4 regions of the Pandoraea sp. NPDC087047 genome follow, and region 4 is predicted to be linked to each of the others. Evidence: predicted binding sites of a transcription regulator. Region 4 holds the regulator's gene; each other region holds the start of a gene.
The links. The regulator HrcA, encoded in region 4, represses chaperone genes, less so after heat shock. The targets are predictions, from matches to a motif close to TTAGCACTCNNNNNNNNNGAGTGCTAA.
Positions count from the first base shown of each region.

Region 1: groES (co-chaperone GroES) is a predicted target of HrcA. The motif match lies at 2,024-2,050, and genes of this name have one in related genera.
Region 2: groES (co-chaperone GroES) is a predicted target of HrcA. The motif match lies at 2,179-2,205, and genes of this name have one in related genera.
Region 3: rpoH (RNA polymerase sigma factor RpoH) is a predicted target of HrcA. The motif match lies at 2,435-2,461, and genes of this name have one in related genera.

Region 1 is NZ_JBIUZU010000001.1:291,300-296,409, forward strand. Features, by position in the region: gene ACIPHM_RS01180 (amidohydrolase) at 1-859, shown strand, start outside; gene epsC (serine O-acetyltransferase EpsC) at 870-1,817, opposite strand; gene groES (co-chaperone GroES) at 2,087-2,374, shown strand; gene groL (chaperonin GroEL) at 2,412-4,052, shown strand; gene ACIPHM_RS01200 (family 2A encapsulin nanocompartment cargo protein cysteine desulfurase) at 4,184-5,110, opposite strand, start outside.
Region 2 is NZ_JBIUZU010000007.1:35,031-40,140, reverse strand. Features, by position in the region: gene groL (chaperonin GroEL) at 116-1,762, opposite strand; gene groES (co-chaperone GroES) at 1,811-2,101, opposite strand; gene ACIPHM_RS14535 (NADP-dependent oxidoreductase) at 2,399-3,343, shown strand; gene ACIPHM_RS14530 (MFS transporter) at 3,340-3,603, shown strand; gene ACIPHM_RS14525 (hypothetical protein) at 3,701-4,831, shown strand; gene ACIPHM_RS14520 (sensor histidine kinase) at 4,815-5,110, opposite strand, start outside.
Region 3 is NZ_JBIUZU010000003.1:148,830-153,939, reverse strand. Features, by position in the region: gene maiA (maleylacetoacetate isomerase) at 1-540, opposite strand, end outside; gene ybiB (DNA-binding protein YbiB) at 712-1,668, shown strand; gene ACIPHM_RS06245 (nuclear transport factor 2 family protein) at 1,885-2,274, opposite strand; gene rpoH (RNA polymerase sigma factor RpoH) at 2,497-3,435, shown strand; gene ACIPHM_RS06235 (hypothetical protein) at 3,875-5,110, shown strand, end outside.
Region 4 is NZ_JBIUZU010000005.1:198,948-204,057, forward strand. Features, by position in the region: gene recN (DNA repair protein RecN) at 1-132, opposite strand, end outside; gene ACIPHM_RS11155 (NAD kinase) at 156-1,100, opposite strand; gene hrcA (heat-inducible transcriptional repressor HrcA) at 1,182-2,210, shown strand; gene ACIPHM_RS11165 (DUF6600 domain-containing protein) at 2,460-4,796, shown strand; partial or broken gene hemH (ferrochelatase) at 4,948-5,110, shown strand, end outside.

The DNA of each region.
Region 1 (5,110 bases), on a different contig from region 4:
TCCGACGTGGAACGACGCAGCACAGGCGCGTCTGGCCATGCGCGACTGGCTGTCGTTTGCGCGCGGAAAAGGGCTGGGCGATCCCTGGTTTGCCGTCTCGGGCGTGTTCATCGGGCTGGGCGGCTCTGCAGCGACCGCACGCGCTGTGCGCAAAGTGCTGCCCAACACCGGATGGTCTGGATTCGTCGAGTGGGCCAATCGCATCGAGGACTTTCGCGATTACGCATGGCTTGCCGCCGAGTTCGACCTGCGCGTGCACAGCGTGGTGATCGACCGATTGAGCGAGGTGCTGGACGTCTTCGAGGCCATCGACAAACGCTTCGCCCTCGCGCAGCGGCGCTGGGTGGTGGAGCACGTGGGGCGCGTCGAACCGTCAGATTTGCCACGTATCCGACGGCTTGGCCTGCGTGTGACAACGATCCCGTTCTACATGCTTTGGAAAAACGGGGCGTCACGCCTTGCCGAAGCGCACGACGGTAACCGGTTCGTTCCGCAGCGCACCTTGCTCGAGGCCGGTATCGACGTCGCGTCGGGCAGCGACAATATTCCCGTCAGCCCGTTCAGCGCGGTTTGGGCAAGTGTGGTTCGTGCGGAGCGCACGACAGGGGCAGTCATCGGCGCGGACCAGCGGCTCACGCGCACACAGGCGATCGAGACGATTACCCGCAATGGTGCGTACCTGAGCTTCGAGGAAGCGGACAAAGGGACGCTCGCCCCCGGCAAATGGGCGGATCTGGCGGTCCTGAGTGCGAATCCGCTGGCGATTCCCGAGGCCGATCTGCTGACGCTGCAATCGGCGCTGACGCTGGTAGGCGGCCGGGAAGTACATCGCGCAAATGAGGATCGCGCGGCGCCCTAATCCCGGGCGGTTATGCGTAATTGCGTTCGATGTCGACGCGCCTGCCCGGCGCGTTGCCCGACTCGCTGCGCGAACGGGCCTGGGTGATATTGCTGAACGGCGGCAAGTCCTGCGTGAGCCAGACATTGCCGCCGATCACCGAGCCTTGACCGATGGTCACACGTCCGAGAATGGTTGCCCCGGCATAGATGACAACGTTGTCTTCCACGATAGGGTGGCGCGCAAGCCCCTTGCGCGGGTGCCCGTCGTCGTCTGCCGGAAAGCGCTTTGCGCCGAGCGTGACGGCCTGATAGACGCGTACACGCTGCCCCAGGATGGCGGTCTCGCCGATGACCACGCCGGTGCCGTGATCGATGAAGAATCCCGCGCCGATCTGTGCGCCGGGGTGAATGTCGATGCCCGTCTCCGAATGCGCCTGCTCGGCAATGATCCGGGCCAGCAAGGGCAGATCGAGCCGGTACAGCTCATGCGCGAGCCGGTGATGAATCATCGCCAGAATGCCTGGATAGCAGAGCAGAACTTCGTCCACGCTGCCGGCAGCGGGATCTCCCTGATAAGCCGCGATGACGTCGCAATCGAGCAGGTCGCGGATCTCCGGCAGACGGTAAGCAAACTGCTGAATGGCAACATGTACACGCGCTTCGACGACTGACGTATCCGCCGCTTCGTCATGCCGATCCTTGTAACGCCATTCCAGCGTCGCCTGCTCGGCCAACTGCGCGAGCGCGGTTGCCAGCGCGTGACCGACGTAATAGTTCTCGCCAGCGTGCAGCAGCTCGTGCGGCCCCAGACGCATCGGATATAGCACGCCCTTCAGAAGATTCACGATCTCCGCCAGACGCTCGCGCGATGGCAGGTCCCGGCTTCCCGCTTCGAGCAAGCGTCGCTGTGCTTCACGCCAGCGCACCCGCGAGGACTGCAACGACGACACCACATTCTCGATCTCGAACACTGCCACGAATGAAAACTCCTGTTGGGCCGGACATGGTCAGGCCCGGCGTCAGAAGGTCGCAAAGTAGCCGGTGCCCTCACTTGCGTCAACGAAGCAAATCGGCTTTTCATAGCATCGCTTGCGATATGAGAAGCGCAGTCGTTTCGTGCATATCGATCCGAGAATCGGTTATTGGATCGCACTGCCGTGCCATTTCTATACTGCCAACCGGTCTGGCACTCGACAAACGAGAGTGCCAACGTCAAGAGAGAAATCAGACTCACAAGGGAAATGTCATGAGCCTTCGTCCACTACAGGACCGCGTCATCGTCAAACGCCTCGATCAGGAAACCAAGACGGCTTCCGGAATCGTGCTGCCGGATAGCGCCGCAGAAAAGCCCGATCAGGGGGAAATCGTTGCTGTCGGCCCGGGCCGGCGAGACAAGGATGGCCGTCATATCGAACTCGACGTCAAGATCGGCGACCGGGTGCTGTTCGCAAAGTACGGCGGTCAGGCGGTGAAAGTCGACGGTAACGAACTCCTGGTCCTGCGCGAAGAAGACATCGTCGCGGTGATCGGCTAACGCAATCGCTTCTCAAAACTATCGAGGCTAGGAAACCATGGCAGCCAAAGACATCGTGTTGCGCGACGCCGCACGTACGAAACTCGTAGAGGGCGTGAACATTCTCGCCGATGCGGTGAAAGTGACGCTCGGTCCGAAAGGTCGCAATGTCGTGCTCGAACGCAGCTTCGGTGCGCCCGTCGTGACCAAGGATGGGGTATCGGTCGCGAAGGAAATCGAACTCGCGGACAAGTTGCAGAACATCGGCGCCCAACTGGTCAAGGAAGTCGCATCGAAGACGAGCGATCTGGCCGGTGACGGCACGACCACGGCTACCGTTCTGGCGCAGGCCATCGTCCGTGAAGGTCAGAAGTACGTAGCGGCGGGGCTCAACCCGCTGGACATCAAGCGCGGCATCGACCGTGCCGTCGTGGTCGCCGTCGAGGCGCTGCGCGGCATCAGCAAACCGACCACCACCAGCAAGGAAATCGCACAGGTCGCCACCATCTCGGCTAACGGCGAAGAGTCGATCGGCCAGCGCATCGCCGAGGCGATCGATCGCGTTGGCAAGGAAGGCGTGATCACGGTGGAAGATGGCAAGTCGCTCGCCGATGAACTCGATGTGGTCGAAGGCCTTCAGTTCGATCGCGGCTACCTCTCGCCCTACTTCGTCAACGATGCGGAGAAGCAGATTGCGGTGCTTGAGTCGCCCTATGTGCTGCTGCACGACAAGAAGATCAGCAATATTCGCGAACTGCTGCCGCTGCTCGAGCAAGTGGCCAAGGCCGGCCGTCCGCTGCTCATCATTGCGGAAGACGTGGAAGGCGAGGCGCTCGCCACGCTGGTCGTCAACAACATCCGCGGCATTCTCAAGACCGTTGCCGTGAAGGCCCCGGGCTTTGGCGATCGCCGACGCGCGTTGCTCGAGGACATTGCCATCCTCACGGGTGGTCAGGTCATTGCAGAAGAAACGGGGCTGTCGCTCGAAAAGGCGACGTTGGCCGAGCTGGGCCAGGCCAAGCGTATCGAAGTGGGCAAGGAAAACACGACCGTGATCGATGGCGCGGGCGAGTCCGCCAACATTCAGGCGCGCGTTAAGCAGATTCGCGTGCAGATCGAAGGGGCGACCTCCGATTACGACCGCGAGAAACTGCAGGAGCGCGTGGCGAAGCTCGCCGGCGGCGTGGCTGTCATCAAGGTGGGCGGCGCGACCGAGATTGAAGTCAAGGAGAAAAAGGACCGGGTCGACGACGCGCTGCACGCAACGCGCGCGGCCGTCGAGGAAGGCATTGTGCCCGGCGGGGGTGTGGCGTTGATTCGCGTGCGCGAGAGCGTGCGGGAGGTGCGCGGGGCCAACGCCGACCAGGACGCCGGGATCAAGATCGTGCTGCGCGCACTTGAAGAACCGCTGCGTCAGATCGTGGCGAATGCGGGCGATGAACCGAGCGTTGTCGTGGCCAAGGTCGCACAAGGCACGGGCAATTTCGGTTACAACGCGGCCATTGGCGAATATGGCGATCTGGTGGAGCTTGGCGTGCTCGATCCGACCAAAGTCACCCGTACGGCCTTGCAGAATGCCGCGTCGGTGGCGGGTCTGCTGCTCACCACAGATGCCACGGTTGTCGAAGCGCCCAAGGCGGCCAACCCGGCCCCGGCAGGTGCCGCGGGTGGTCCGGGCGGCGCCGGGTTCGACTTCTAAGACGAACGCCAGAGCGAACGCACTGGCGCACAAATAAGCCGGAGGGCCCCATTCAGACTGACACGGGGCCCTCCGGTTTTGATATCAGCCGACGCAATGAGGCCATGCCTCAAATGTACCGGCAGGTAGCCTCAATAGCGACGAGCGGACAGGCGTCTGACCACATCCACGAGTTTGTCGACCTCTTCGCAGGTGTTGTAGAACGCCAGCGACGGGCGGACTGTCGCTTCCAGCCCGAAGCGACGCAGGATCGGTTGCGCGCAGTGGTGACCCGAGCGCACCGCGATGCCCTCTTCGTTCAGGGCACGCCCCACCGCTTCCGTCTCGTAGCCTTTGAGCACGAACGACAGCACGCTCGCCTTGTCCTGCGCTGTGCCGACGAGCCGCACGCCCGGTACCGGCGCGAGCAAGTGTGTTGCATACGCCAGCAGGTCGTGCTCGTACCGGGCGATGTTCTCGATGCCTACCCGGGAAACATAGTCGAGCGCCGCGCCCAGACCGACGGCATCCGCAATGTTGCCCGTGCCCGCTTCAAACCGGTTGGGCGGCGGCTGGAAGACGGTTCGCTCGAACGTCACGTCCGCAATCATGTTGCCGCCGCCTTGCCAGGGCGGCATGTCCTCGAGAATGGCACGCTTGCCATAGACGACGCCAATGCCGGTCGGCCCGTAGATCTTGTGCCCGGAAAACACGAAGAAGTCGGCGTCGAGGGCTTGCACGTCCACGCGCATGTGCGAGATGGACTGTGCGCCATCGACAAGCGCCTTCGCTCCGGCCCGATGCGCTATGTCCACGATCTCCTTGACCGGCACCACGGTGCCCAGCGCATTGGAGACCTGTGTCACGGCCACGATCTTCGTGCGATCGTTGAGCAGCTTGCGATACTCGTCGAGCAGCACCTGCCCCGAGTCGTCCACCGGAATCACGCGTAACGTCGCCCCCTTGAGGGCAGCAAGTTGCTGCCAGGGCACGATGTTGGCGTGGTGTTCGAGATTCGAGACGATGATCTCGTCGCCCTCGCCCACGTGCTGAACGCCCCAGGTCTTGGCGATCAGATT
Region 2 (5,110 bases), on a different contig from region 4:
CGTTGCCGTTCTGGGGCTGGGCTTCCACCATCGAATCGTAATTCTCCGGTGAAGCCCGGCGACCCGGCATTCGGGGAGCCTTACGGCGCCCCGTACATGCAGTCTCTTGCGAGACTTACATGCCCATGCCCATGCCGCCCATACCACCCATGTCGCCCATACCGCCAGCCATCGGAGCATCTTCCTTCGGCAGTTCGGCAACGGCGCAGTCGGTCGTGAGCAGCAGGCCCGAAACCGAAGCGGCGTTTTGCAGTGCGGTGCGGGTGACCTTGGTCGGGTCCACAACGCCCATTTCCACCAGATCGCCGTACTCGCCGGTCGATGCGTTGTAGCCGTAGTTGCCCTTGCCGGCAATCACGTTAGCCACAACGACGCTGGCTTCTTCGCCACCGTTGGTGACGATTTGACGCAGCGGCTCTTCCATGGCGCGCAGAACGATCTTGATACCGGCGTTCTGGTCAGCGTTGGCGCCTTCGATGCCGGCAACGGCCACGCGAGCACGCAGCAGGGCAACACCGCCGCCCGGGACGATGCCTTCTTCCACGGCAGCGCGGGTAGCGTGCAGCGCGTCTTCCACGCGTGCCTTCTTTTCCTTCATTTCGACTTCGGTCGCAGCACCGACCTTGATCACGGCAACACCGCCGGCCAGCTTGGCCACGCGCTCTTGCAGCTTTTCACGGTCGTAGTCGCTGGTGGCTTCTTCGATCTGGGCACGGATCTGCTTGACGCGCGCTTCGATGTTCGCGGCTTCACCGGCGCCATCGATGATGATGGTGTTTTCCTTGCCGATTTCGATGCGCTTGGCTTGGCCCAGTTCGTTGAGCGTAGCCTTTTCCAGCGTCAGGCCGATTTCTTCGGCGATGACCTGGCCGCCCGTCAGGATGGCGATGTCTTCCAGCATGGCCTTGCGGCGGTCGCCGAAGCCCGGAGCCTTGACGGCGCAGGTCTTCAGAATGCCACGAATGTTGTTGACCACCAGCGTTGCCAGGGCTTCGCCCTCGACGTCTTCAGCGATGATCAGCAGCGGACGGCCAGCCTTGGCGACTTGCTCGAGCACCGGCAGCAGGTCACGGATGTTCGAAACCTTCTTGTCGAACAGCAGAACGAACGGGTTCTCCAGGATCGCGACTTGCTTTTCCGGGGTGTTGATGAAGTACGGCGAGAGGTAGCCGCGGTCGAACTGCATACCTTCGACGACGTCCAGTTCGTCTTGCAGCGACTTGCCGTCTTCGACGGTGATCACGCCTTCCTTGCCGACCTTGTCCATCGCCTTGGCGATGTAGTCACCGATCGAGGTGTCGCTGTTGGCCGAGATCGAGCCGACTTGAGCGATTTCCTTGTTCGTCGTGCACGGCTTGCTGATCTTGCGCAGTTCTTCGATGGCGGCAGTAACGGCCTTGTCGATACCACGCTTGAGGTCCATCGGGTTCATGCCCGAGGCGACGAACTTCATGCCTTCGCGAACGATCGACTGCGCCAGCACCGTTGCGGTGGTGGTGCCGTCGCCGGCGTTGTCGCTGGTCTTGGAAGCCACTTCCTTGACCATTTGCGCGCCCATGTTCTGGAGCTTGTCCTTGAGTTCGATTTCCTTGGCGACCGACACACCGTCCTTGGTCACGGTCGGGCCGCCGAAGCTGCGCTCGAGCACAACGTTACGGCCCTTCGGGCCCAGGGTCACCTTGACTGCGTTCGCGAGGATGTTGACACCCTCAACCATCTTGGAACGAGCGGCATCGCCGAAAACGACTTCTTTAGCTGCCATTGCATTAACTCCTTGAATACTTTACGTAGATGTCCGGGGGAGACAGACTTAGGCGGCCACGACGGCCATGATGTCTTCTTCGCGCATGACCAGCAGTTCCTGGCCATCGACCTTCACGGCCTGGCCGGCGTACTTGCCGAACAGAACGCGGTCACCCACCTTCACGTCGAGTGCGATCAACTTACCTTGATCATCGCGCTTGCCCGGGCCGACGGCCAGGATCTCGCCCTGGTCCGGCTTTTCGGCAGCAGCGTCCGGAATCACGATGCCCGAAGCGGTCTTCGTTTCGTTATCCAGGCGCTTGACAATAACGCGGTCATGCAAGGGACGAAGGTTCATTACAAGCTCCTCTTTCTCTCAGTGAGATCGTCAAAACTAAATATGCAATCATTTGCATATCTGGTGAATTCATGGCGTTAGCACTCTGCGCCAACGAGTGCTAATTATAGGGACGAGGTTTTACGATTTCAAGACGCGGGGTTTTCCCGTAGTGAAGTCTTTGCCGAGTCCGACCGCCCCCAGATGCACTTCCGAACTCTCTCGACCACGTCCAGCGCCCCGCAAGATAGCATTGGCACCAAATAAATATACTAAGTATAAGTAAATACTTAGTATTTATTTGGGTCAAATCAACTCATGAAAGCCATTCACTTCCATGCCTTTGGGGGGCCGGAAGTTCTGAAGGTCGTGAGTCTTGCCGCCCCGCACCCCGGACCAGGACAGGTTCGGATCGTCGTCCGTGCGGCCGGCGTGAACACAAGCGACTGGAAAAAGCGTCAGGGTCTGATGGATCAGGGGCTTCCCCAGACGCTGGAGTACGAGGCCGCCGGGATCGTCGACGAGCTCGGTGACGGCGTGACCGACGTTGCCCCAGGCGAGCGTGTCGTCGGGTTTTGCACCGACGGCGCCGCCCAGGCCGAGTTGGCCGTGTTGACGTATTACCGACCGATCCCACCCACGCTCAGTTTCGAGGTCGCCGCCTCGCTGCCTGCGGCAATCGAAACCGCGGCGCATGCCCTGGATCAACTGGGCGTCACTCGCGATGCCTGTCTGCTGATCAATGGCGCCACCGGCAACATCGGCGCCGCCGCCGTTCAACTCGCGCTCACGCGAGGGGCTCGCGTCATCGGCATCGCAAGCGCCGCCAGGCGGGGTGACTTGCGCTCGCTCGGCGCCGAGCCGATCGCGTACGGCGAGGGCATGCCCGATAGCGTCCGGGCGCTGGCGCCTGAAGGTGTGGACTTCGTGCTCGATGTCGCCGGGAATGGCATCCTGCCCGAGCTCATCGCCCTGACAAAGGAAACGCGGCCGGAACGCGTGATCACCGTGGCGGATTTCGATGGCGCGATGCGCCACGGTGTGCGTTTTAGCCGAGGTGACGACGGCCGCGCGCTGTACGTGCTCGCCCGGATTGGCGAGTTGGCGACGTCGGGAAAATTCAGGCTCCCTGCCGTCCGGACTGTCCCGTTCGCTGAAGTCGCACAAGCCCATCGCGTCGGTGAGGCCGGTACTGCCACGGGAAAGCGGGTCCTCACCATGAGCACTTGTCCTGCGCGGGATCAAGCCGGGGAATCGAAATGAGCCGCACGCGTCGCCCCGAAAAATTCGACCCGCCGCGCACCTCGAACGTTAGCCGCCATCACGAAAGCCCCACGCGTATCTCCCACGGAAAATGGCGATGGCTGGCACTCGTCGCGCTGAGCCTTGCCCAACTCATGGACGTGCTGGATAACACCATCGTCAACATCGCCCTGCCCTCCGCGCAGAGCGATCTGGCATTCTCCGCAGACAACCGGCAATGGCTCGTGACGCGCCGCCAGTCGCTATCCCCGCCCCCCTGAGACAGCCACGTCACACAGAGCCGGTACAATCGAGGAAAAACTCCCCCGGCAATCCGCTGCGATGATGTCTGCTTCACCTGCCCGAACTGTCCATTCCATGCTTTCATTCCGACCTGTGCGCGGTGCCCTGGCACTCGCTGCGCTAGCTGCGGTGCTGGCCGGTTGCGCCAGCTCCCGTCCGGGGGTTGCCCCGGCAGACCCGCAAGCGCCGATCGCCTCGACGACGGCCCCCGCGAACTCCACCACGCCCGCGCCTTCCGCCGAGGCGCCGCAGGCGGGCGCACCGCTGCCGTGGTGCGTGCAGACCTCCCTGCGCGAAGAAGACGACCTGATGCGCAACTTCGGCGGCATCCCCGCCGGCGTTCGCAAAATCGAGGAAACGCGCTTCATCGCCAGCTATGACCGCAGCACCGGCAAGGTTGGCCCGCTCGATAACGGCAATCGCTTCGTGATGGAGTTCGACGCGCAGGGCCACCTGCTCGCCAGCACCGATCGCGGCCGCTACGCCTACGACCCCGACGGCCGTCTGCACAGCATCAACGGGGCGCCCGTCGACTGGCAGGACGCCGACACCTGGGTCGTGCGCGCGGCCCGGCATCCGGCATGGAAAGAGCAGGTGCGTCAGGAAGACGGCCGCCTCGAATGGACGCGCAGCATGGTGTCGGGCTCGAACAGCCTGCGCCACCGCCGCCCCGGCACGCTGCAAGCGCGCTTGTTCGATGACGAGTGCTTTGCGCTCTCGCGTCAGTGGGAAGCGCCGAACGAAGCGCGTCAGGTGATCACGGCCGACGGTCGGGCGCGTCCGGCGCCGAAAATAGTGTCGTACCGCACGTTCGCGAGCGTCGAGCGCAAGCCCGACGGTGGCCGCATCGTGCGCGATAACGGCGCCGCGGCCTTCATCGACGGCCAATGGCTGCCGCTCGCGTGGGACAACGAAGTCTCGGAATATTCACCGCACCACGAGCTGGTGCGCGTGACTCGGACAGACGCCGCCACCGGCGAGCACCACGTGTCCGAGTATCACTACAAGTACGACAGCCACGGCAATATCATCCGCGTGGTCATCACCTCGCCCGTTGCCTCCGGCGACAAGTCCGGCGACAGGATCGACCCGTTTGCCAACGTCTTCGTGCGCAAGCTCACCTATTTCGAGACGACGACTGCCGCACCCGTCTCGCCGGCAGTCCCCGCAGCCGCTGCCGGCAACACACTCACGTCGGCAAAGTAAAGCGGAACGTCGCGCCCTGCCCTGCCTGACCGGCCGTATCGACCAACGTGATGCGCCGGTCGTGCAGTTGCAGGATGCGATGCACGATCCGCAACCCCAGCCCGCCCTCGCGACGCGCGCCGCCCACCGTAAAGGGCCGCTCGAAGAGGCCTTCGCGCGCGCTCTCGGGAATGCCCGGTCCGGTATCGCTCACCCGCACCTCGATCTCCATGCCCACCGGTGCCACCGCCACCGTAATCTCTCCGCCGCACGGCGTGTAACGCAGCGCGTTTTCCAGCA
Region 3 (5,110 bases), on a different contig from region 4:
GAAACGGTTCGCGTTGTAGACCTGCGGCACGAGGCAGCAGTCCGCGAGCGTGGGCGTATCACCGTAGACGAACTTGCCCGGCGAGGTCTGCGCGGCCAAACGCGCTTCGAGCGCCTTGAAACCTTCCACGATCCAGTGAACGTACCAGGCGTTCTTCTGCGCTTCCGTCACACCCAGATCCCGCTTGAGAAAGCGCAGCACCCGCAGGTTGTCGATCGGATGGATGTCGGCGGCAATGTCCAGCGCCAGGGCACGCACCTGCGCACGCGCCACCGGGTCGGCCGGCAGGAGCGCGGGGGCCGGATGCACGTCCTCCAGATATTCGATGATGGCCAGCGATTGGTGGATGTTCACGTCGCCGTCGACGAACGTCGGCACCAGCGCATTGACGTTGAGCGCGAGGTAGGCCGGCTTGAGCTGCTCGCCGCCGTCACGCACCAGATGCACCGGTGCGATGTCGTAGGCGAGTCCCTTCAGGTTCATGGCGATGCGCACCCGGTACGCGGCGGAACTGCGGAAATAGCTGTACAGCGTGGACATGGCAGACCTCGAAAGCATGAATTTTGATGACACGGCAGACGGGCGGTAGCGCCGTCGGGCGTCGCGTCCGAACCCGAGATGGTACTGCAAGCGCTGGCCCCGATGACACCTGATTGCGTATGATGGATGGAGACTTGCCCACGAACCTCCCGAACCCGAATTCGAAGCGTCATGACCTCTGCCGCCCCATTTGCCTGCGCGCCGCTGCTCAAAATCATCGCCCGGGGAGCGAAAGGCGCACGCGCGCTGAGCGCCGACGAAACCCGTACGCTTTTCGACGCCATCCTTGCCGACCGTGTCACCCCGGCGGAGTTGGGCGGCGTGCTGATCGCCTACCGCATCAAGGGCGAGACGCCCGTTGAACTGCGCGCGATGCTCGACGCCGCGCATGCCACCTTTCCCCCGCTCGTCGCCCCCGCCGGCGCCCCGCCGCCCGTCCTGCTGCCGAGCTACAACGGCGCGCGCAAGCAACCGAACCTCACGCCGCTGCTGGCGCTGCTGCTTGCCCGCGAGGGCATTCCGGTGCTGGTGCACGGCCAGCATCACAGCGGGGCGAACCGCGTCGGCACGCACGCCATCTTCGCGGCGCTCGGGCACAACGCCTGCCGCTCGGCGGCTGAGGCGGAAACGGCATTGAACAGCCGTCGTGTCGCCTACTTGCCCATCGCGGCGCTTTCGCCCGCGTTGGAGCGACTGCTCGAGATGCGCGCGGCATTGGGGGTGCGCAACTCGGGCCATACCGTCGTGAAGCTCTTGCAGCCGTTTGCCGGCCCGGCGCTGCGGCTTGTGAACTACACGCATCCGGAATATCGGGAGACATTGAGTGAGATGTTTGCCGACGACGCCAATAGCGCGGCACCGGGCGTGTTACTGGCGCGTGGCACGGAAGGCGAACCGGTCGCGGACGCCCGCCGTCAGACCGCCATCGATGGCTTTTCGGATGGCCGCTACACGTTGTGGCAAGCGGCGGAAGAAGGCACCACGGGCGTCCCCCCGACGCTCCCCGCCGCCGACGCCCCGGCTACCGCCCGATGGATCGAAGCCGTGCTCGCGGGAGACGTTGCAGTGCCCGCCCCCATCGCCCGGCAGGTCGAGGTGATACGTCAGGCGCTGGGGGGGAGGGGCTGATCGGACGGATTGCCCCGGCCGGTGTCGACGATCATTAGGACGCAATATGCCCGCACCACTGGCGAACTCGTCCGAATTTCGTCGAAAAGCACGAATTCAAGCAATAAACATGGTTTTTTCGGAACATTCCATTCCGAAACCCATCAAATCGTCTGTTTTGGGAAGACGCCCGATGAGGACCGGGCGTGGTGAGGATCAGCGGGGGTGGCAAACGACTTAGTCGGCCGACGCCATGCGGGTCGCCTGCCACGAGATCACGCGCCAGGCTTCGGACAGGAGTTTGTGAACCGCGGTGTAGGTCATTTGCGAGGCAAGCGAGCCGGTTGCCGTTTCCAGCTCCACTTTCAGCTTGCCGGTAACGACCACGGTGTCGCCGAACTCGCGCAGTTCCTGCGCCTTGGGATCGACATCGATGTCGAGATAACGACGGCGGCCAGAACTGATCGCCTCGAGAAATTCGCGTTTGGTTTCGCGTTTCCCGTTCGAGTGGACGTAGAACAAGTCGTCGGCGAGGAGCTTTTCCAGCTCATCGACGTCGCCTTCCACCATCGCTTCGAAGCGCGCCGATTCGAGTTCTCGTACCGCGTCAATGTGCTTGCCAGCCATGCCGACCTCCCGTCTTCGCCATCACAATACCTTCGCGGCTTGGGTTGCAATTTACACCATCCGAGTCACGTTTGCGCCAGTGACTTCTCCCGTTTCACGGAGGGTGCTGGAAAACCCCGAGAGGGCGGAAACTTCCCGCCCAGCAAGGGTTCTAACGTCTTTAGCACTCATCGAAAGAGAGTGCTAAAATGTTTTCCCAGAGGCTAACTAGGAGTCCGCCAGTTGAGTACTGCCGCCACCAAGCATCCGACGACGCCGGCCACCGGCACGGCGCCGAACTCGCGTGCCCTCGCTATTGCCCCGTCGGCTTTGATGCTGCCGGGCAGTCTGGGCAATATCGACAGCTACATTCAGGCTGTCCATCGCATTCCCCTGCTTTCCGCCGAGGAAGAGCAGTCGCTCGCCAAGCGCCTGCGTGAAAGCGACGACCTTGAAGCCGCCCGTCAGCTCGTGCTCTCGCACCTGCGTCTGGTGGTATCGATCGCGCGCAATTACCTCGGCTACGGCCTGCCGCACGCCGACTTGATTCAGGAAGGCAACATCGGCCTGATGAAAGCCGTCAAGCGCTTCGACCCGACCCAGGGCGTTCGGCTCGTGTCGTACGCCATGCACTGGATCAAGGCCGAAATTCACGAATACGTGCTGCGCAACTGGCGCACGGTCAAGGTCGCCACGACCAAGGCCCAGCGCAAGCTCTTCTTCAATCTGCGCAGCCAGAAGCAAGGCCTCCAGGCATTCACGCCGGAAGAGATCGATCAGGTCGCACGCGATCTGAACGTCAAGCGTGAAGACGTCATCGAGATGGAAACGCGTATGTCGGGCGGCGATATCGCCCTCGAAGGTCACAGCGACGACAGCGACAGCGCGAGCTTCGCCCCCATCGCCTATCTGGCCGACTCCCATCAGGAGCCGACCGCCGTGATCGCCGCACGCGAGCGTGACCATCTGCAAAGCGACGGCCTGCAAACGGCACTCGGCCGTCTCGACGCACGCAGCCGCCGCATTATCGAAGCACGCTGGCTGTCGGTTGCCGACGACGGTAGCGGCGGCGCCACACTGCACGAACTGGCCGACGAATTCGGAGTCTCCGCCGAGCGGATTCGCCAAATTGAAGTCGCCGCCATGAAGAAGATGAAAGGCGCGCTGCAAGCCTACGCATAATGCGTTGATTGGGATGTCCAAGATGGCGTGACACATTGCCACACGACATTTCCTGTCGCCACCTGTCGGAGATGACCGGCAGCCAAGCCCCGTGAAACTCACGGGGTTTTTTTTTAACTTCGAAAGTTCGCAATTGGATTCGTATTGGGCGGCCGAGTCCATCGCAAGCCAGGACTAGCATGGCTTTCCGCCCCGGATTTTGACCGGATACTGGCCAATTTTCTGACCAGTCAAATTGAAATGGGATGCGCCGCAGATGAAAATCCAAAGCACCTTTGACGGTCCCCCCCCCGAATTCGTCACAAACCAGCGAACCTCGAGCGACGCTAACCGCCAGACGCTGACGGTCTTTACAGGTACGGCGAACATCCAGGGCAATAACCATGTGCCCTGAGCGATGAAAAGGGGGCGCTTTTCAATTCATCATTCACTCACGCCAATGAACATCACCCCCCACGCAAACCAATCCCATTACCCTCAAAATAATGATGGTGAGCCGGCCGCCGAACAGGCCGACGGCAAAGAAAACAACAGCACCTCGACCGGAACCGCCGCAAGAAGTCCGGAAATCAATTCGAACAACACAGGCGGGACTCAATCCACGCCGAACAATCCCCCGAGTTCGAATTCGACGCAAAGCACCGCATCCATTCTGGCCGAAATGGATGCAAAAAAATCTGCACCTTCCAATAGCGCGGAACAGTTTCGCTACACGCCGCCGCAAACAAGCACCATCAACATAAACATCGACACGAATGGCGATGTTCAAATTCCAGACTATTCACTGTCCACATCAGACGAAAAAAGAAAAACCAGCCCCAAGACAGAAGATCAAAAACTTGCATATAACAACCTTGCTGCAGCGGCAAAATCGGAGTCATCGGATTCCTCGAAGCTGTTCGACGCCACCAAAAATTTCGTCAAATCAATGGGGCTGGACAATCACGAGGTAATGATTAACATCTCGAATGATGCAGGCACCAAAAAAGAAGTTGATCAATTTACAAAAGCCGCGGTTGGAATTGTTTACACGCCTTACAAAATATACTCCACCTACTCCAGCATAGATGAGGCCAAGAATCTTCTTACAAAAACGGATGTTCTGGACAACGCAAGTGGAAAAATTGAAGTCGGTACGCTAGACAAAGTAAAGGCGAAAATCGGGAAAGCCATATCCGACAACACTCCGGAATCAATAAAGAAATTCGCCAATGATGCTTCAGCCTTAAAGGAAGAAGCATCGAATTGGTATAACAACAATCCGAATGCGAAGATCTTCCTCAAGGCTGGCAACATTGTCTACGGGGCATACAACATCGTAGGCGGAACCATCGATATGTATGATGCGAAGGATCGTGAAGCATTTGCCAACGGTGCGATAAACGTTGCGAGCGGCAGCGTGGCGGTCTTTAGCAGCTTCGCTGAAATCGGTGCGGTTTTCGGCGTGGGCGGGTCCGTGTTGCCCATTGTTTCAGCTTCGGCTGGCGTGGTGGGTTTTGCGCTATTCGCTGCAGGACACGCGATCAACACTGCCTCCATGATCAACGATCAAAATAACATTAAAAAATCCGATCACTCTCATGAAGAGTTCAGCTATGAGTCGGAGCAAGTCAAAAAGGCAGAAATCTATCTTGAAGAAAAGTCCGACAAACTCCCCGGCGAGATAAACAATCTG
Region 4 (5,110 bases):
GAGCGCCAGCGCGTCGATCAGAATCGATTTGCCTGCGCCGGTTTCCCCCGAGAAGACGGTGAAGCCCGCGGAGAATTCCAGATCGAGACGATCGACGATCACGAAATCGCGAATCGAGAGACTGCGTAGCATGGGATGTCGGGTGAGGCGTGAAGTCAGTTCTGCGGCGTATCTTCGTCGGAGATATGCTCGTTCCAATGCAACTTGCGGCGCAGCGTCGCGTAGTAGTTGTAGCCGACCGGGTGCAAAAACGTCACCTGATGCTCGGAACGGCCCACCAGAATCTTGTCGCCCGGGCGCAGTTCGGCAAACGACTGCATGTCGAAGTTGGCGCCGACTTCGCGCCCGCGGGTGATGGTGATGACGATATCGCTCGAATCCGGCAGGACGATCGGGCGGTTCGACAGCGCGTGCGGGGCAATCGGCACGAGTACCACGCCGCCCAGACGCGGATGCAGGATCGGGCCGGTCGCCGAGAGGGCGTAGGCCGTCGAGCCGGTGGGCGTGGCGACGATCAGGCCGTCCGAGCGCTGCTTGTACATGAAGCGGCCGTCGACATCGACGCGCAGCTCGACCATTCCCGAGATGCCCGAGCGATTCACGACCACGTCGTTGAACGCGAGCGTTTCGAACAGCGTCTCGCTGTCGCGCTCGATGCGCGCGGAAAGCAGCGTGCGCTGTTCGGCCTCGAAGTGTCCTTCGAGCATGGCCGGCACGACCTGACGCATCTCGTCGAGCGGAATGTCGGTAATGAAACCGACACGTCCGTGGTTCACGCCGATGAGCGGCACCTTCGAGGAGGCCAGCTGGCGGCCGACACCGAGCATCGTGCCGTCGCCGCCGACCACGACGGCGACGTCGGCCTGCGTGGCGATTTCCTGGATATCGAGAGGGGTGTACGGATCGGCGCCTGCGCCAATGTTGTGCGCAGTATCGCGCTCGAAGACGACGTGATGCCCGCGCTGGGCAATACATGCCGCGAGCGTGAGCAGGGGTTCGGCAACGCCGTCGGCATGGTACTTCCCGACGAGCGCCACGGTCTTGAAGGGGCTCCCAGTTTTCATGCCGCCATTACACCATAAGTCGATGACAGCAACCATCGGCACGCAAGGCCTGCAACGGTTTGCGCGTTGGGGTTTGCCGCGCGCCGCGTGCCTACATTTCGCGTTACAATTTTTGCCATGCTAGATCAACGTGCGCAAACTCTCCTCAAAACCCTGATCGAACGGTACATCGCCGATGGCCAGCCGGTCGGTTCGCGCACGCTTTCGCGTTACTCGGGCCTCGATCTGTCGCCGGCGACGATCCGTAATGTGATGGCCGATCTCGAAGCTCACGGTTTCGTGGCCAGCCCGCATACATCCGCCGGTCGCGTGCCCACGCCGCGCGCTTACCGCCTGTTCGTCGACACCATGCTGGCGGTGCGCCCGCTGGAGGAGGCCGTGCACCATCTGGCCTCGCAGGTGCAGACGAGCCTGCAACCGGCCGGCCCGCAGCAACTGATCGCCTCGGCAGCGCAGGTGCTCTCGCATCTGTCGCAGTTCGCGGGCGTGGTGCTCACGCCGCGCCGCAGCCAGACGTTCCGCCAGATCGAATTCCTGCGTCTGTCCGACAAGCGCGTGCTGCTCATCATCGTTACGCCCGACGGCGACGTGCAGAACCGCATCATCCTGACGGAAAAGGATCATTCCCCGTCGCAACTGGTCGAGGCGGCGAATTATCTGAACGCCAACTTCGGCGGCCACAGCTTCGACGACGTGCGCACTTACTTGCGCGGCGAACTCGACGCGCTGCGCTCGGACATGAGCGCGCTCATGCAGGCGGCGGTGCAGGCGGGCAGCGACGCCATGGCCGACACCACGCGTGAGAGCGTGTTGATCTCGGGCGAGCGCAACCTGTTGGGCGTGGAAGACCTGTCGTCGAACATGGAGCGGCTGCGCAAGCTGTTCGATGTGTTCGAGTCCAAGACCGGCCTGCTGCAACTGCTCGACGTCTCCAGCCGCGCCCAGGGCGTGCAGATCTTCATCGGCGGCGAATCGAGCCTCGTGCCCATCGAGGAGATGACGGTCGTCACCGCGCCGTACGAGGTGGACGGCGAAGTCGTGGGCACGCTCGGTGTGATCGGACCGACGCGCATGGCCTACGAGCGCGTGATCCCGATCGTCGACATCACGGCCAAGCTGCTCTCCAACGCGCTCAGCCATCACTGATCGATGTGCCCGGAGAAGCCGGGACACCGCCTTCGCACCCTCGTTGGCGCATTCGGTTACAAACCCGTAGCATTCCTTTACACGCTGTCACACTCGGCAGGCTTACGCTCGAGGTGTCACTTGCGGCGAGGTGGTCGTAGTTCTGAATCAGAACGCTCGCCGGAGGATTCGGACAGAACAACAAGGTGGCGCCAGGCAGCAATAGCGAAGCCACGCACGGCGTGCTCATCGAAAGGGCCCGGAGTGTTTATGAAATCCCTGAATTCCTGGCGGACGATGGTCCGCTCTCTTGGCGCCGGGCTGGCGCTCGGCGTCGTCGGTGCGGTGGCCATGCCCGCGCTGGCGCAAGCGCAGAGTGCCGATCCACCGGGGCGGGTGGCGCGTCTGAGTGAGTTCGACGGCACCGTCACCTACGCGCCCGCGGGCACCAGCGACTGGCGCTACGCGGACCGCAACCGGCCGCTCACCACGGGCGACGCCGTCTGGGTCGACCGCAACAGCCGTGCCGAAATGCACGTTGGCGGTACGGCGGTGCGCATGGGCGCGTCGACGAGTCTCACGCTCTCCGCAGTGACTGATCAGAATGTGCAACTGAACGTAACGCAGGGCACGGTGGGCGTGCGCCTGCGCAGCCTCGATCCGAACCAGCCCTACGAGATCGACACGCCGAATCTGGCGTTCGTGCCTCAACAGGCCGGTGAATATCGCCTCGATGTTGATCCGAACGGGGTGACGACGGTGAGTGTCTGGCGCGGCGCGGGCACGGCTTACGGGCAGGGCGCGTCGGTGCCGCTGCAACAGGGGCAGCGCGTGGCGTTCGTCGGCCAGAACCTGACGCAGCAACAGACCGGCCCGCTCGTGGCCGACGTTTTCGATCAATGGATGCGTGAGCGCGACGCCCGTGAAGACGCTTCCGTCTCGGCGCGGTACGTGCCGCGTGACATGACCGGTTTCGAAAGTCTGGACGACTACGGCTCGTGGCAGGACACGCCGACCTATGGCGCGGTGTGGGTGCCGTCGAACATGCCGTCGGGCTGGGCGCCTTATCGCACGGGCCATTGGGTTTGGGTCGATCCGTGGGGCTGGACCTGGGTCGATGACGCGCCGTGGGGCTTCGCGCCTTATCACTACGGCCGCTGGGCTTATGTGGACACGCGCTGGTGCTGGGTGCCGGGGCCTGTCGCGGTGCGTCCGGTATATGCCCCGGCGCTGGTCGGCTGGGTCGGTGGCGGCGGTGGCGGCAATCAATGGGGCGTGGCGTTCGCGGCAGGCGGCGTGGGGCTGGCCTGGTTCGCGCTCGGACCGCACGATCCGTATCGTCCGGCCTATCACGCCAGTTCGTCGTACATCACCAACATCAATCGCTCGACGGTGGTTCGCACGACCAATATCACCAACAACGTCACGAACAACATCAACGTCAATAACGTCTACGTGAATCGGAACGTACGTGGCGCTGTGTCGACGATGCCTGCGCAAGCCTTCGTGCAGGGCCGTGCCGTTGGCGCACCGGTCGCTCTGGCCGCCCCGCGCGGCGGCGCTCAGACGTGGCGTGTGGGCAATACGCCGGGTGTCGCGCCGGTGCAGCAGAGCGTGCTGGGCGGTAGCCGTCCGGCGGCGGGTGCGCCTCCGGCGGGCGTGTTCAACCGGCAGGTGCTGGCCACGCGGGCGCCGATCGCTCGCCTGGCGCCCTCGCGCGAACTGACGAGTCACTTGCACGCCGTGCCTAACGCCGGGGGCGCGCCGCTGGTGTTCGGTCAGAACGCGCAGCAAGTCCGTAACGCTGGAGCCGGGGCGCCGAATGCGCAGACGCGTGTCGCCCCGCGCGTGACCGTTGTCGGCACGCACGGGCCGGTCGGCGCGCCGATCGGTGTGAATGGCGCGACGCCTGCAAGACCGGCATTGGGTGCCACCGGTGCAACGCCTGCGCACGGTGGTCTGCCCGCAACGGGGGCCGTCCCGCCGATGCATGGCGCACCGGGGGTGCCGGGTGTTGCGGGTGTGCCGGGACATGCCGGAGTGCCGGGGCAACCCGGCGTGCCGCATCCGCCTGGGGGGAACGGCGCGGGACAACCGTTCGTGCGCGGCGAAGCCTCGCAGGCGATGCCTCAGCCGGGGCATGAGGCCGCACAGCGTGAGATGCAGATGCGTCGCCAGTCGCCGCAACCGCCTGTGACGCCGCCGGAAACACGCGGCGGACAGACTGCGCCGGCGCCGCAGCGCACGCAGCCGGAGGCCGCTGAACCCGCGCGTCGTCCGCAGCAGTGGCAGTCGCAGCCACAGCCGCAGCTGCAACAGCGTCAGGAACCGCAGCAATCGCGTCCGCAGCCACAGCCGCAGGTTGAGCATGCGCAGCCGCGTCCGGAGCCGCATGTCGAACGTCCGCAAGCGGCGCCGAGGCCCCAGCCCCAGCCGGAGCACGCGCAACCGCGTCCGCAGCCGCAGGAGCATCCGCATCCTCAGGAGCACTCGCAGCCCGCGTCGCGTGAGAACAAACCGGAAGGCGCGCGCCCCCCGGCGCACGAGGCAGAGCATCCGAGCGCAGCGCACCATCCGTCTCACGAAGACGAGCATCAACACGGCTGATTCGTACCTGCCGTCGCCCCCCGTCGTCCCTCCATGGGGCGACGGGGGGCTTGTTCCGGGAGATTGCGCGGCCCGATGTTCATCGGATTCGCGCCCGATTCGTCCCGGATTACCGCCGGATTCCCCCCGGGTTTGCGGTAAAGTACGATCCATGCGCTTCGATCCCGAACCTATTTCGCATGGCCAGTCCGGCAAGACCGCCGTACTGCTGATCAACCTTGGCACGCCCGACGAGCCGCGTCCTGCGGCCGTGCGTCGCTATTTGCGCGAGTTCCTGTCGGATCCGCGCGTCGTAGAAATCCCGCCGCTGGTGT